DNA from 2 places in the Glutamicibacter mishrai genome. Region 2 is predicted to be linked to the other one. Evidence: riboswitches for the same ligand, from Rfam matches in the RefSeq annotation. Region 2 holds a riboswitch; the other holds the start of a gene.
What was found. Region 2 has a riboswitch for S-adenosylmethionine ahead of D3791_RS12705 (bifunctional o-acetylhomoserine/o-acetylserine sulfhydrylase). Riboswitches for the same ligand answer to the same signal wherever they lie in the genome.

Region 1: it holds a riboswitch for S-adenosylmethionine, as region 2 does, so the genes downstream of both, D3791_RS07405 (acyl-CoA dehydrogenase family protein) here and D3791_RS12705 (bifunctional o-acetylhomoserine/o-acetylserine sulfhydrylase) in region 2, are expected to answer to the same signal.

Annotation. Positions count from the first base shown of each region.
Region 1 covers NZ_CP032549.1:1,560,578-1,565,639, reverse strand. Annotated here, with positions in the region: gene D3791_RS07415 (ABC transporter permease) at 1-612, shown strand, start outside; gene D3791_RS07410 (LLM class flavin-dependent oxidoreductase) at 612-2,048, shown strand; SAM riboswitch class I at 2,176-2,266, shown strand; gene D3791_RS07405 (acyl-CoA dehydrogenase family protein) at 2,318-3,544, shown strand; gene D3791_RS07400 (acyl-CoA dehydrogenase family protein) at 3,571-4,800, shown strand; gene D3791_RS07395 (hypothetical protein) at 4,856-5,062, opposite strand, start outside.
Region 2 covers NZ_CP032549.1:2,694,732-2,699,793, forward strand. Annotated here, with positions in the region: gene D3791_RS12690 (CPBP family intramembrane glutamic endopeptidase) at 41-796, shown strand; gene D3791_RS12695 (GNAT family acetyltransferase) at 815-1,234, shown strand; gene D3791_RS12700 (VOC family protein) at 1,277-1,921, opposite strand; SAM riboswitch class IV at 2,094-2,214, shown strand; gene D3791_RS12705 (bifunctional o-acetylhomoserine/o-acetylserine sulfhydrylase) at 2,305-3,663, shown strand; gene metX (homoserine O-acetyltransferase MetX) at 3,666-4,799, shown strand; gene D3791_RS12715 (SGNH/GDSL hydrolase family protein) at 4,872-5,062, opposite strand, start outside.

The DNA of each region.
Region 1 (5,062 bases), 1.1 Mb from region 2:
ATCTACCTTTCAGCGCCACTGGTGCCCGATGGTTTTGCCGTGATCGGGCGCGGCTACTTCCTGGACATCGATGCCGCCATCATCAACGCGGTATCCATTGCCGTGGTAGTGGCTCTGCTTCTTGGCATCACCCGTTATGGGCGCAAGCTGACCATGGCCGGCGAACAGCCCAGCGCGGCGAAGATCTCGGGCCTGCGGATCAATACGCTGATTGCCAGCGCGTACCTGCTGTGCGCGGTCATCGCCGGATTCGCCGGAGTGGTGCTGGCCGCACGCTCCAACGGCTATGTTCCGGGCAGCGGCCAGGCCTACCTGATGGATGCCATCGGAGCGGTCTTCATCGGGGCAACCATCAGCCGCTACGGACGGGTGTCCGTGGGCGGAACGCTGATCGGCGTGGTGATCTTCGGCCTGCTGGATAACGGGCTGAACCTGATCGGCCTGTCCTTCTTCTGGCAGGACCTGGCTCGCGGCCTGGTGCTGCTGGCGATCCTGCTCGCCGCCGTGGTGCTCGGGCAGTCCAAGGGCCAATCGGCAACCGGCATTTTCGCGCTACTGCGCACGGCAAAGCGCCAAGCACTGACCACCACCGCAAAGGGAAGAAGCAACTAATGAGCAAGCGCATCCACCTGAACGCCTTTGACATGACCTGCGTCAGCCATCAAAGCCCGGGGCTCTGGCGGCATCCGCAGAATAGGGCCGATGAGTACAACACCCTTGAATACTGGGTTGATCTGGCCAAGACCCTGGAGCGCGGTGGATTCGACGCTTTGTTCCTCGCCGATGTGCTGGGCATCTATGACGTGTACCAGAACTCCAGCGGGCCAGCGCTGCTCGACGCCGACCAGGTGCCGCTGAATGATCCGTTCATGCAGGTTTCCGCCATGGCCGCGGCCACGAAAAATCTCGGCTTCGCGGTGACCAGCGCGCTGACCTACGAACAGCCCTACGCGTTGGCCCGGAAGTTCTCCTCGCTGGATCACCTCACCCGCGGGCGCATCGGATGGAATGTGGTGACCAGCTACCTGGAGTCGGCGGCCCGCAACCTGGGCATGACCCGGCAGCTGGATCACGATGCCCGCTATGACATCGCCGATGAATTCATGGACGTGGTTTACAAGCTCTGGGAAGGATCCTGGGAGGAAGGCGCGGTGCTCAAGGACCGCGAACGCGGTGTCTACACCGACCCTTCCAAGGTGCACCCGATCAACCACCACGGCGAGTACTTCGACGTGCCCGGCATCCACCTCTCTGAGCCCTCCATCCAGCGCACCCCGGCGATCTTCCAAGCCGGTGCCTCCTCCCGCGGCCGGCGCTTCGGCGCCCAGCACGCAGAAGGCATCTTCCTGAACTCGATCAACACCGCGGTCACCCGTCGACAGACCGACGCGATCCGCGATGAATTCGAACTGGTCGGCAGGCCCCGGGATGCGGCCAAGATCTACGCGCTGATGACTACCGTGGTGGCCGACTCCGATGCCCAAGCCGAGAAGCTCTACCGTGAATACCAGTCCTACGCTTCACGCGAGGGCGCCATGACCTTCTACGGCGGCTGGTCGGGCTTGGACCTGAGCCAGTACGCGCCGGATGAGGAACTGCAGTACCTGGAAACCAATGCGGCCCGCTCCGCGGTGTCGATTTTCACTACCGCGAACCCTCAGCAGAAGTGGACCCCGAACACCATTGCCGACTACCTCAAAGTGGGCGGCATCGGGCCGGTGCTCGTTGGCTCAGCGGAAACCGTGGCCGATGAAATCGAGCGCTGGGTTGATGAGTCCGGGCTGGACGGGATCAACCTGGCCTATGCCATCACTCCCGGTTCCTTCGAGCAGTTCACCGATCTGGTGGTCCCGGAGCTGCGCAAGCGCGGGCGGACCTGGGCAAGGTACGAAGGCAATACCCTGCGCGAATATCTGACCGAGCCTGGCACCACGAGGGTGGCTGAACACCACCCGGCAGCTGCCTACCGCGGAGCTTATGCGGGCAAGGCCTCGGCGGCCGATACGAAGGCAAGCCAAACCCCGGAAGCGGTACTGGGCGCGCAGTGACATATGAGGAAATGTGACGGCGTTTTTCGCGGCTTTGAGGGCCGCAAAAATGACGATCCATGACGATGTTCCGCCCTATGACGTCGTGCCTACCAACTGGTGAGCCTCGATGTTTCACTGGTAGGACAAACCATCCAGAGCGGCTGAGAGACCTGGCTCCGCGACGCCGCAGCAAGTCTGCTTCCTGCAGAGAGTGCTAACGCCAGGTTCGATGGATTCGCAGAATCTTTCTGCATCCTTCGGAATCCATGAACATGAGGAGAACGAAGATGACCGTACTGAGCACCCAGCTGCCGCGTGTACCATACACCGGCACCGCCGATGAAGCCGAACTCGCCCAATGGCGCGAGACAGCCCGGAAAGTCGCCGACCAGCTGGCCGCCGACGCCCTGGAACGCGACCGCAAAAATGCGCAGCCTTTCGCCGAAGTCCAGCTGCTTCGCGAGGCAGGCCTGCTGAACCTGCTGGTTCCAGCGCAATTCGGGGGAGCAGGAGCCCACTGGGAAACCGCTTTTGAAGTGGTCCGCATTCTGGCTGCAGCCGATGGCTCTATTTCCCAGCTGCTGGCCTACCACTACGTGAACCAGTCGGGCATCGCTTTTTACGGCGCACCGGAAACCCAAGCCGAATGGTGGCAGCGCACCGTGGAGGGCGGCTGGCTCTGGGGCGACTCGGTCAACCCGGTCGACCCGACGCTGACCCTGGTTCCGGAGGGCGATGGATTCCGGCTCAACGGCGCCAAGCGTTTCTCCACGGGCTCCGGCGTGGGCGAAGTGATTGTGATCAATGCCGAAGTCACCGAGGGTGAACGCCAAGGCCAGGTCCTGGCCTTTGTCATTCCACGTGACCGTGAAGGCCTGGAAATCGTCGATGACTGGGACTACCTTGGCCAGCGACTGAGCGCGTCGAACTCTCTGAAGTACCACAACGTGCGTATTGACGCGCAGGATCTGCTCGGCGAGGTCACCGAAGAACCAGTATCGACCCTGTTGACCCCGGGCATCCAGCTGGCGTTTGCCAACTTCTATCTGGGCATTGCCCAGGGCGCCTTGGCCCGTGGCAAGCAGATTCTGCTTGGCCGCAAGAACGCCTGGCTGTTCTCGCAGGCCGAGACCTACTCGCAGGATCTGATCTTCCAGCGCACCGTGGGCGAGCTCAAGGCACGCACCGCAGCTGTGGCGGCGTTGACCGAGAAGCTCGGCCGCAAATTTGATTCGCTGCTGGCCAAGAGCGGGGATGTCACCCAGCCCGAGCGCGCGGCGCTCGCCGTGGACATCGCAGAAGCCAAAGTGGTCTCCACCGAGGTTGGGGTCGAGGTGGCCAACCGGATTTTCGAAGTGACCGGATCATCCTCCACCGCCAATTCGGTGGGCCTGGATCTGTTCTGGCGCAATGTGCGCACCCACTCCCTGCATGACCCGGTGGACTACAAGAAGATCGAAGTCGGCGCCTACTTCCTGCGCGGGGAATCCCAGCCGCTATCGCTTTACACCTAAGAACTTTCTACGGACAGGATCCTGAGATGACTGTATTGACTACCGGAAATCGGCTGAGCAAGCTCAAAGCCCGCTTCGCGCCGCTCTTTGAACAGATCGCCGCGGGCGCTGCCGAACGCGACCGCAGCGGCGAACTGCCCTACCAGCAGATCGCCGACCTTGCCGCAGCCGGTTTCGGCGCGGTTCGCGTGCCTGTTTCCCACGGCGGCGCGGGCGCTACCTTGCCGGAGCTCTTTGAGCTCTTCGTGGACTTGGCAGCGGCCGACTCGAATATCGCCCAGGCTTTGCGCGCCCACTTCGCCTTTGTCGAAGACCGGCTGATCGCTGCCCCTGGAGCGGGTCGGGATAAGTGGCTGGCGCGCTTCGTGGACGGCGAGCTGGTGGGCAACTCCTGGACCGAGGTCGGAACGGTGAAGGTCGGCGACGTGATCACCAAGGTCACCCCGGATGGCGAGGGCGGGTTCCGGATCAACGGCACCAAGTACTACTCCACCGGTTCCATCTTTGCCGACTGGCTGGATACCTACGCAGAGCGCACCGATACCGGCAAGCGCGTGATCGCCGCGGTCAACCGCCACCAGCCTGGCGTGGAACTGGCCGATGACTGGGACGGCTTCGGCCAGCGCACCACCGGCACCGGCACCTCGACGTTCACCGATGCGATTGTGGCCGAAGAGGACTTGATCGACTTCGATACCCGCTTCAAGTACCAGACCGCGTTTTATCAGCAGGTGCTGCTGGCAGTTCTGGCTGGTTCGGCCAAGGCTGCCGAACGCGACTTCGCTGCAGAGCTGAAGGCCCGCAAGCGGACCTTCAGCCACGCGGCGGCCAATGTAGCTGCCGAAGATCCGCAGTTGCTGCAGGTGATTGGCGAGGTTTCGGCGGCGGCTTTTGCGGCGGCCGGAACCGTTGAGCGTGTGTCGCAGGCCCTTGAAGGCGCCTATGAAACTGCGCTGGCTCTGCAAGCTGGGGAGATTTCGGCGGAAGAAGACGAAGCAGCCAACGATGCCGCCGAGCTGGCCAGCGCCCAGGCGCAGGTAGTGCTCACCCCATTGGTGCTCAACGCCATTACCCACGCCTTTGATGCGTTGGCGGCTTCGGCCACCAGTGTTTCGAAGAACCTGGACCGGCACTGGCGCAATGCCCGTACCGCTGGCAATCACAACCCGTGGGTGTTCAAGGCGCGCTTGATTGGCGACCTTGCGGTCAACGGCACCGAACTGCCGCGCGTGTGGGCCATCGGAGCCTCGAAGTAACCACTGCGCATTCTGCAGGCCCAGCATTCTTTGGAGGATGCTGGGCCTGCGGTCTTTAGATCAGTGTTTCAACTCTGGCAGGATCAAAAGTGATGGATTGGGCCAGCAATTGAACTGCCTCAGCACGCTTGGTTTCCGCATCGACGTCTTTTCGGAATTGCGCGTTCCGAGCGACACGTTCACGTTCGAATTCCTGTTCAACACCAGATAGTTCCTGCGCGATGGCCACAGATAGGCCATCGCGGAGTTCTTCGAGGGTTGT
Region 2 (5,062 bases):
CCTTCAGGCTACCAAAGCCCGCACACAGCCTGATCAGCCTATGATCGAGAACGTGAATGCCAAGATCCTGAAGTTCGAGATCGCCCTGGTCCTTGCCTTGTCGCTGGGGCAGAGCGCGATCTATTCGATCATGAGTTTTGCCGATAAGGCCACGCGGGGTCCGCTGCGCGAACAGACTACCTCGCTGAACAACCAGCTGAGCACCCGCGAATTCTTCGACCTGTCCTACCAGCTGCTAGATATCCTTTTCGCGCTGGTGCCGGTGGCGCTGGCCCTGTATCTGATGAAGCGCAGCCTGGGCCTCGGCACACGCGAGATCGGTTTTGACCTGCGCAAACCTGGCCGCGACGCCCTGGCCGGCACAGGGCTTTTCCTGGCCATGGGGCTTGGCACCCTGGGGGTCTACGCAGCCGGCCGGGCGCTGGGCATCACCACGGCGCTGTCCGCGGCCAATCTGGGGGACTATTGGTGGAGCGTGCCGGTGCTGCTGCTCTCGGCGGTGCGCCATGCGGTGCTCGAGGAAGTGCTGATGCTCGGCTTCCTGTTCAGCTACGCCAAAAAACTGCAGCTGGGATTGTGGACCACGATCATCAGTTCGGCGGTGATCCGCGGCAGCTACCACCTCTACCAGGGAGTGGGGCCGATGATCGGCAATATGCTCATGGGCGTGGTCTTCGGCTGGGTCTACCACAAGTACGGTCGGGTAATGCCGCTGGTGATCGCGCACTTCCTGCTTGATGCCATCGGATTTGTCGGATATGCGCTGATCGGCCCGGCGATCGGGATCGGCGGCTAACCCGGATAAACTGCAAGAATGCAGATTTTCGAGCTGGCTGAAGAACAGATTCCCGATGCTGTGGCGCTGTGGGAAAACACCGGGTTGACCCGGCCCTGGAACGATCCCTACGCCGATGCCAGGCGCGCTTTGGAAACCCCCACCTCCACGGTGCTGGCCATGATCGAAGATGAACAAGTTCTGGCCACCGTGATGGCCGGCCACGATGGGCACCGCGGCTGGCTGTATTACGTGGCGGTGGACCCGCAGAGGCAGGGCTCCGGGCTGGGCGCCACGATGGTGGATGCCGCCTGCGCCTGGCTCGCCGAGCGGGGCGTGCCCAAGGTGCAGCTGATGGTGCGCAGCGAGAATACCGCGGTGCGTGGCTTCTACGAGCGTCTTGGGTTCACCGATCTTCAGATCCTTGCCCTGGGCAAGCGCCTGGATGCCGGCGCATAAAAATGAAAGGTGGGGACGCCATTGTCCCCACCTGCCAATGTACTACAACACCACTGGGCCGTTCTCGGTTTCGAAGGTCACCGACATGATGCCCGGAGTGCCATTGGGCGCCTGGTAGGCCATGGTCACTGCCCCCAGGTGCACGTTTTCCGGCTGCCCCAGCCACTCCAGCACCCGATCGCGGGAGCCGGCAATGGTGATCTCGCTGATCGCCCCGGCCGGCTCCAAGGCTTTGGAAGGATGCAGGTCCTTGGCTTCCTCGTCCCAGGAGATCAGGTACGGGCATTGCGGGTCGGCGATCAAGCCCTTGATGCCGATCTGCTGCCAGGTCAGCTCGCGGCCATCGGGGAACTTGCGGTTGCCCGGAACCGCCTTGCGGCCCAGCCGGTCTTCGGCGCTGGATAGATCGTCCACCGAAACGCACCAGCCCATCCAGCCGCCACCGAGCTCCGAACGAGCCCGCACCGCTTGGCCGAAGGGGGCCTTGTCGCTGGCCGGGTGGTTCAGCACCTCAACGACTTCCAGGTACTGTCCATGCTTGAGCGGGAAGATGACATTGCGCGTCCCGAACCTCGGATGCACGCCTCCCTTGACGAACTCCAGGCCGAGCGACTCGGAGATTCTTTGCGCGGTTGGCAGCAGCCCATCCGGGCCACAGGCATAACTAACGTGATCTAGCCTCATCATGAAGCCATCATGGCAACATGTGACCGCAGTCTCTACTTAGGCGACCCTAATCTTTTTTGCTGAATCGAATTCTCTGCGGCAAAAGCGCGAAGTATGTGAAATATGACCGATTGCGACCATTTCAGGGCGCTTGCATTGCAAAGATCTTCGGTTTTCGGGCACACTGGAAACAGGTCATGAGTCCCAGTAACAAGCCCCGGCTTACTGGGCGGCAACCCTCCAACCGCGGTGGGGTGCCCCGGGTGAAGACCTGGCCCTTAGCTGCACAAGGCGGCTAAGGACAAGCGCGGGTAACCCTGGAAGACTTCTTGATGAGGTGCTTCCTGTCGGTGTCTTCTCAGTGGTGTACCCCCATAGTCATGAAACGCTATTTGGAGGAAACCATGAGCAACAACTGGTCATTTGAAACCCGTCAGATCCACTCCGGCCAAACCCCGGATCCGACCACCGGCGCACGCGCGCTGCCGATTTTCCAGACCACATCTTTCGTCTTCCCGACCGCACAAAGCGCCGCCGCCCGCTTCGCCCTGCAGGAACTGGAACCGATCTACACCCGCATCGGCAACCCGACCACCGACGCGGTGGAAACCCGGATCGCCGATCTGGAAGGCGGAGTGGGAGCGCTGCTGCTCTCCTCGGGCCAGGCCGCCACCACCTTCGCCATCCTGAACCTCGCCGAGGCCGGCGACCACCTGGTGGCTAGCCCCAGCCTGTACGGCGGAACCCAGAACCTGCTCAAGCACACCCTCAAGCGCCTGGGCATCGAAGTCACCTTCGTGGCCGACCCGGATAACCTGCAGGACTGGCGCGACGCGGTCCGCCCGAACACCAAGGCGTTCTTCGGCGAAACCATTTCCAACCCGCGCCAAGACGTGCTGGACATCGAAGAAGTCGCCAAGATCGCCCATGAAAACGGCGTGCCGCTGCTGGTGGACAACACCCTGGCCACCCCGTACCTGATCCGCCCGATCGAATTCGGCGCCGACATCGTGATCCACTCGGCCACCAAGTTCCTCGGCGGCCACGGCAACGCGATCGCCGGGGTGATCGTGGACTCGGGCAACTTCGACTTCGCCAAGGACCCGCAGCGCTTCCCGGGCTTCAATACCCCCGATGAGTCCTACAACGGCCTGGTCTTCGCCCGCGATCTGGGCGTGGACGGCATCCTCGGCGCCAACCTGGCCTACATCCTCAAGGCGCGCGTGCAGCTGCTGCGCGACCTGGGCTCCGCAGTCTCGCCATTCAACGCCTTCCTGATCGCCCAGGGGCTGGAAACCCTGTCCCTGCGCATCGAGCGCCACGGCGAAAATGCGCGCGAGGTAGCCAGCTGGCTCGAAGCCCGCGCCGAGGTGCAGAAGGTCGCCTATGCGGGCCTGGCCTCCTCGCCATGGTTCGAGCGCGCGAAGAAGTATTCCGAGCACGGTGCCGGATCGATTATCGCTTTCGAGCTTGCCGGTGGCGCTGCCGCCGGACAGGCGTTTGTCAACGCGCTGGAGCTGCACTCGCACGTGGCCAACATCGGCGATGTCCGCTCGCTGGCCATCCACCCGGCCTCCACCACCCACGCACAGCTTTCCGAGGCCGATCAGATCGCCGCCGGCGTAAGCCCCGGCCTGGTCCGCATCAGCGTCGGCCTGGAGAACATCAAGGACATCCTCGCCGACTTGGAACTGGGCTTCAACGCTGTTGCCGCCCTGGATTCCGCGGCCGGCGATAACAAGGAATTGCAGGAAACCCTTTAGGAATGGCATCCATTGCAACCACCGAAGAACCACAGCTCGCCGGCGGCCAAGACGGCATGATGCGCCGTAGTGCCGTCGGTGAGCACCACTTCGAATTCGGCGGCTACCTGCCGCAGGTAGAGCTGGCCTATGAGTCCTGGGGAACCTTGGATGACGACCGGTCCAACGCCGTGCTGGTAATGCACGCGCTGACCGGCGACGCCCATGTTGCCCAAGGCGACGCGCACAGCGCTGGCTGGTGGGACGGATTTGTCGGCCCCGGGGCCACGATCGACACCGATAAGTACTTCGTGCTTGCCGTGAATATGGTCGGCGGCTGCAATGGATCCACCGGCCCGTCCTCGCTCGACGAGCACGGCGTGCCCTACGGCTCACGCTTCCCGTTCGTCACCATCAAGGATTCGGTGCGCCTTGAAGCCCGCCTCGCGCAATTGCTGGGAATCACCTCCTGGCATGCGGTGATCGGCGGATCGATGGGTGGCGCGCGAGCGTTGGAGTACGCGGTCGAATTCCCCGAACAGGTCAAGAACCTGGTGGTGATGGCTTCCTGCGCCCAAGCCACGGCCGAACAGATCGCCTTCGCCCAGGTGCAGGCCCAGTCCATCAGGCTGGACCCGAACTTCAACGGCGGCGATTACTACAGCAACGGGGCTCGTCCGGATGCCGGGCTCGGCCTGGCTCGGCGCCTTGCGCACATCACCTACCGCTCGGCAGCCGAGCTGGAGGCCCGCTTCGGGCGCACCGCGCAGCCCGGCGAGCAGCCCACAGGCCAGCTGGACGGCCCGCGCGGCCGCTACCAGGTGGAAAGCTACCTGGATCATCAGGCCACCAAATTGGTGAACCGCTTTGATGCCAACAGCTACCTGGTGCTGACCGAGGCGCTGATGAGCCACGATGTGGCCCGCGGCTACGAGTCGCTGCAGGTCGCCTTGGCGCGCCTGGACAAGGTCAACGTGGTGGTTGCCGCGGTCAACTCGGACCGCCTGTATTTCCCGGAGCAATCCGAGATGCTTGCGGCCAACTTGGCGACCCCCACGACGGTGCATTACATCGATTCGCCGATCGGCCACGATGGCTTCCTGACCGATGCCAGCCAGCTCGACGGAGTCTTGCGCAGCCGGGTTTTCAGCCGCTAGAAGCATAAAGCGAAGGGACAGCTCCCACCAGTGATCGGTGGACGCTGTCCCTTCGTGCTGTCTAATGCCCGGTTACTGCGCGCTGTCGCCGGCGCCCAGCGAATCATTGGGCTTCGGCGCGGTGAATGGCGCAGCCGACGGGCGCTTGGGGGTAATGCCATCGCCTGAGGACTGGTGGCGCAACCGGCGCAGCACCCACGGCGCCAGGTGCTCGCGAGCCCACTGCAGGTCTTCGATCCGCGCCTCGCGCCAGCTTCGGATAT